DNA from 2 places in the Lysobacter sp. N42 genome. Region 2 is predicted to be linked to the other one. Evidence: riboswitches for the same ligand, from Rfam matches in the RefSeq annotation. Region 2 holds a riboswitch; the other holds the start of a gene.
The links. Region 2 has a riboswitch for thiamine pyrophosphate ahead of thiC (phosphomethylpyrimidine synthase ThiC). Riboswitches for the same ligand answer to the same signal wherever they lie in the genome.
Positions count from the first base shown of each region.

Region 1: another riboswitch for thiamine pyrophosphate. It lies ahead of EYQ95_RS10570 (TonB-dependent receptor); the one in region 2 lies ahead of thiC (phosphomethylpyrimidine synthase ThiC).

Region 1 is NZ_SKFB01000004.1:281,682-284,639, forward strand. Features, by position in the region: gene ubiD (4-hydroxy-3-polyprenylbenzoate decarboxylase) at 1-891, shown strand, start outside; gene fre (NAD(P)H-flavin reductase) at 884-1,591, shown strand; TPP riboswitch at 1,653-1,749, shown strand; gene EYQ95_RS10570 (TonB-dependent receptor) at 1,810-2,958, shown strand, end outside.
Region 2 is NZ_SKFB01000035.1:16,529-19,486, forward strand. Features, by position in the region: gene EYQ95_RS21950 (homoserine kinase) at 1-700, opposite strand, end outside; TPP riboswitch at 778-872, shown strand; gene thiC (phosphomethylpyrimidine synthase ThiC) at 946-2,820, shown strand; gene ppa (inorganic diphosphatase) at 2,905-2,958, opposite strand, start outside.

The DNA of each region.
Region 1 (2,958 bases), on a different contig from region 2:
GGTGGCGCCATCGATTTTCAAGAGTTTCAAAAGACAAATCCAGGTGAACGATTTCCTGTCGCTGTGGCTCTCGGTGCTGATCCTGCAACTATTTTGGGTGCTGTCACTCCAGTACCTGACACGCTGTCGGAGTATGCGTTTGCGGGGTTACTGCGAGATGGTAAGACCGAAGTGGTGAAATGCTTGGGTAGTGACCTACAAGTGCCTGCGCATGCCGAATTTGTACTGGAAGGGTATTTAGAGCCTGGTGAGATGGCTCCTGAAGGACCGTATGGAGATCACACGGGTTATTACAACGAAGTAGAGAGTTTCCCGGTATTTACGGTGGAGCGAATAACCCACCGTAAGGATCCGATATACCACAGTACTTATACGGGCAGACCGCCTGACGAACCCGCAATTCTGGGCGTGGCCTTGAATGAGGTATTTGTACCCATTTTGCAAAAGCAATTTCCAGAGATTGTAGACTTCTATTTACCGCCGGAAGGTTGTTCGTACCGTATGGCCGTAGTCACCATGAAAAAGTCTTACCCTGGTCATGCGAAGCGAGTCATGATGGGGGTGTGGTCTTTCTTACGGCAGTTCATGTATACCAAGTTCGTTATTGTTTGTGACGACGACGTCAATGCACGTGACTGGAAAGATGTCATTTGGGCCATGACTACACGGATGGACCCTGCGCGTGACACGACGTTCGTGGAAAATACGCCAATAGACTATTTAGACTTTGCGTCACCTGTTTCAGGCTTAGGTTCTAAAATGGGTATGGACGCCACAAATAAATGGCCTGGTGAAACAGACCGAGAATGGGGCGTACCCATTGAAATGAATCAAGACATCAAAGACAAAGTAGATTTGATGTGGGATGAGTTAGGTATTTTTGATGAGTAATATTGAAACCGTCAGCTGTGCGGTTGAGTCGATTTCGCCGTTAACAGAGAACGTATATCGTATTCTGTTGAAGCCGGAAACGTCCTGTAGGTTTATTGCGGGGCAATATATTTGCGTCAAAATGGGTACGACTGATCTGCGCCCATTTTCTATTGCTTCGTCGCCTAGCGAGAATGAATACATTGAGTTGCACGTAGGCGCAACGCCAGACAACCCTTATGCATGGGAAGTATTAAAGAAAGCGCGAGAAGAGCAAGTACTTACTATCTCTTTGCCGCAAGGGGAAGCTGGTTACCGAGCTAGCAGCAGAGATTTACTGCTAGTCGCAGGAGGAACAGGTTTTTCCTATGCTTGGTCTATAGCGCAAGCTCATCTTGAGACGAGCGAGTCGAGAAAGATTGTTTTTTATTGGGGAGCCAAACAGTTAAGCGACTTGTACGCATACGCTGAGCTTAAAAAGTTGGCTGAGCGCGATGCTCGGTTTGATTTCAGGCCTGTCGTTGAGCAAGCTGAAGCCGATTGGAAAGGGCGCACTGGCTGGGTACACCAAGCTGTGATGAACGATTTTGACACACTGGCCGATTTTGATATTTACATTGCTGGGCGTTTTGAAATGGTAAAAACCGCTCGCGACGACTTTTATCGTAAGGGCTTACCGAACACACAGTTGTTTGGAGACGCTTTATCATTCATTGACTAAGTGTGTTGGAACTGCGGTGGGTTAGCGTTATACTTGCCGCCAGTTGCTCTTGAGAGCAGCAAAGTTACCAAAGGGGTGCCGTAAGGCTGAGATGCGAGAGCGAACTCTTTGTACCTGATCCGGTTAATACTGGCGTAGGGATTGGTAGAAACAATATACCCGTACACCGCATAACCGGGTCTCATCTTTTAGTGGTTAAAAAAGAAGAGATCCAAACCATGTCTAAGAAAAATTTAGTATTTCCTTTAAGTCTAATTGCACTAGCTGTAGCTGGTGTTCACTCCGTTTCCGCTGAAGAAGCTACTGAAGAAGAAACAACCATTGAACGTATCGAAGTGGTTGGCGACTTTCGTGCGCGCGGCATAGAGGACGTACCTGCAAGTGTCTCCGTACTTAACGGAGAGGACATTCAACAACGCCAAGCTGCGCATATTGAAGATATTCTAGCGATGGCAGCCAATGTAAATGTGGCTTCAGGCGCTTCCCGCGGACGCTTTTTCCAAATTCGTGGAATTGGTGAGCGCAGTCAATTTGTAGACCCTATTAATCCTTCGGTAGGTTTGGTTATTGATGGTATCAATTACAGCGGCTTAGGGGCTGCAGGCACTACGTTTGATATCGGACAAGTTGAGGTTTTCCGCGGCCCACAAAGCACTCGGTTTGGGGCTGACGGAATGGCTGGAGTGATTTATTTAAGTAGTACGCCTGCAACAATATATAACGACGGCGTAGTTGATATGGAGTGGGGAGAGTACAACACTTATGGCGCAGGTTTGGCATTCAACCAAACTCTGAGCGACACAGGTGTTGCGCGTTTAAGTGTTTACCAATATGAAAGTGACGGCTTTATGGAGAATGTTTTCTTAGATAGAGAAGACACACAGCATAGAGACGAAACTACGATTCGTTTAAACGCCGAATGGGAATTAAACTCGCAGTGGACCACCAAGCTTACCTTGCATCATTTTGACGTTGATAACGGCTATGATGCGTTCTCGTTGGATTTAAATCGTGAAACTTTATCGGACACTCCCGGTGAAGACACATTAAAAAGCACAGCGGGAAGGTTCTTAGCAGCTTATGCAAGCGAGCAAGGTTATATTGCCGAATTGAGCGGTTCATTTTTAACAGCAGACGAGCTTTATGGCTACGATGAAGACTGGGCTTACGAAGGTATTCGCCCTGGTTGGGAATATAATTCATACGACGAATACGACCGCGCAAGAACTCAGCAAGAGCTTGAGGTTCGTGTGTTGTCGGATGAAGCATGGTTAGCTTCCGGAGTTGAAGTAGACTGGTTGGTAGGTGCTTACTTACAGTCGAGAGAGCAAGAGTTAACGCGTAACTACACCTATTTATCTGGACCT
Region 2 (2,958 bases):
CGTCCTGCAGGCCTTCGCGGATCAGGTCGGGATCGCCGCGCTCCAGGCCCGTCACGAACAGCGCCAGGTGCGCGCCATGGCGCACCACGGTCGACAGCGGGTAGGGATCCTTCAGCACTTCCCGCGCCCGCCGCGTCTCGAGCAGCTGGTCGGGATGCACGACCACGCAGTGCAGCCAGTCCGGCACCGGCAGCGGAAGCAGCCGGGTCAGCGTGGCCAGGGTGATGCCGCCCAGCAGCATCGGCCCGACGTTGTCGCCCTGGCGGCTCTGGCTGGAGGCGAACTCGCCCTCGATCGCGTAGGGATACAGCGCCTCGCGCGGCAGGGGGCGGTCGAGCAGCGCGTTGGCCGCCACCAGCGCCGCGACGCACGACGCCGCCGACCCGCCCAGGCCGGCGCCGATGGGAATGCCCTTGTCGAGCTCGACCTCGAAGCCGAAGGGCAGGGCGAGACCGTCGGCGAAGGCGCGCAGCGCCAGCCCCGCGGTATTGCGGGCGGGGTCCAGCGGAATGCGCGAGACGGCCTCGCCGTCGCCCCGCACCGCCACCACCCGCACGCCCGGCGTGGCCACGCGCCGCACGGTGGCGCGGTCGCGCGGGCCCTCGATGGTGTGGCCGAGCAGGTCGAAGCCCACGCCGATGTTGCCCACGCCGGCGGGCGCGATGGCGGTGGCGGTGGGAACGACGGGGTGATCGGGCATGTCGGGCTCCGTGGCGGATCGCGATTATCGCCGCGGGTGCGCCCGCTGGCCCGCCGCGCCGGCGCATGGTCAAATGGGCCCCGAAGCGGGGGTACCGGCCGGGCCGGTTGAGAGAGTCCCTTCGAACCTGATTCGGTTGATACCGACGTAGGGAAGCTTCGCAGGACGCCGTGCGTCCATGCGCCGCCCGCTCGCCGCGAACGTCGACGCCCGACGTTCGACCACCCACGCAGCGGACGATCCGAATGAACGCAGTCGCCACCGAACTCCTCCAGCAGGCCGAGAAGCTCTCGGCCGACGTCGTCCGCCCCATCCCGGGCTCGAAGAAGATCCACGTCGAAGGCTCGCGCCCGGACATCCGCGTGCCCATGCGCGAGATCGCGCTCTCGCGCACCGCCACGCTGTTCGGCGGCGAGGAGAACGCGCCGTTCACCGTCTACGACTGTTCGGGCCCGTACACGGACGAGAACGCCACGATCGACCTGTCGCGCGGGCTGCCCGCGCTGCGCGCGCAGTGGATCGCCGAGCGCGGCGACACCGAGGTGCTGCCGGGCCTGTCGTCCGAGTTCGGCCGTGCGCGCGAGCACGATCCGAAGCTCGCGCACATCCGCTTCGGCAACCGCGCGCTGCCGCGCCGTGCGGTGAGCGGTGCGAACGTCACCCAGATGCACTACGCCCGCAAGGGCATCGTGACGCCGGAGATGGAGTTCATCGCGATCCGCGAGAACCAGCGCATCGAGGCGATCCGCGAAGCGCACCTGCTCAGGCAGCACGCGGGTGAGACCTTCGGCGCCAACATCCAGAAGCTGATCACCCCCGAATTCGTGCGCGACGAGGTCGCCCGCGGCCGCGCGATCATCCCCAACAACATCAACCACCCCGAGAGCGAGCCGATGATCATCGGCCGCAACTTCCTGACCAAGGTCAACGCGAACATCGGCAATTCGGCGGTGTCGTCGGGGATCGCCGAGGAAGTCGAGAAGCTCGTTTGGTCGATCCGCTGGGGTGCGGACACGGTCATGGACCTCTCGACCGGCAAGCACATCCACGAGACGCGCGAGTGGATCATCCGCAACTCGCCCGTGCCGATCGGCACGGTGCCGATCTACCAGGCGCTGGAGAAGGTCGACGGCCGCGCCGAGGAACTCACCTGGGAGATCTTCCGCGACACGCTGATCGAACAGGCCGAACAGGGCGTGGACTACTTCACGATCCACGCCGGCGTGCTGCTGCGTTACGTGCCGCTCACCGCGGGCCGCGTGACCGGCATCGTGAGCCGCGGCGGCTCGATCATGGCGAAGTGGTGCCTCGCGCATCACAAGGAGAATTTCCTCTACACGCACTTCGAGGAAATCTGCGAAATCATGAAGGCCTACGACGTGGCCTTCTCGCTCGGCGACGGCCTGCGCCCGGGTTCGATCGCCGATGCCAACGACGCCGCGCAGTTCGGCGAGCTCGAGACGCTCGGCGAACTCACGCAGATCGCCTGGAAACACGACGTGCAGACCATGATCGAAGGCCCCGGCCACGTGCCGATGCACCTGATCAAGGAGAACATGGACAAGCAGCTGCGCGAGTGCGGCGAGGCGCCGTTCTACACGCTCGGCCCGCTGACCACCGACATCGCGCCCGGCTACGACCACATCACCAGCGCCATTGGTGCCGCGATGATCGGCTGGTTCGGCACCGCGATGCTCTGCTACGTCACGCCGAAGGAGCACCTGGGCCTGCCGAACAAGCACGACGTTCGCGAAGGGCTGATGGCCTACAAGATCGCCGCGCACGCGGCCGACCTCGCCAAGGGCCACCCCGGCGCGCAGGCGCGCGACAACGCGATGAGCAAGGCGCGCTTCGAGTTCCGCTGGGAGGACCAGTTCAACCTCGGCCTCGACCCCGAGCGCGCCCGCGAGTACCACGACGAGACGCTGCCCAAGCAGGCGCACAAGGTCGCGCATTTCTGCTCGATGTGCGGCCCGCACTTCTGCTCGATGAAGATCACCCAGGACGTGCGCGACTACGCCAAGGAGCACCCGGAGGCCGTCGCCGAGATCGAGAAGGGCATGGCGGAGAAGTCGGCCGAGTTCCGCGCGGCGGGGGCGGAGGTCTACCACCGGGCGTGACGTTGCCAGCGGGAGCCTCGTGCCCCAATGCAAAGGGCCGCCCTGCGGGCGGCCCTTTGCGTTTGCGTATCCGGCACAGGCGGATCAGTAGTTCGGCTTGTCGCTCGAATCGTTGAAGCGCTTGATCGCGTCGACCAG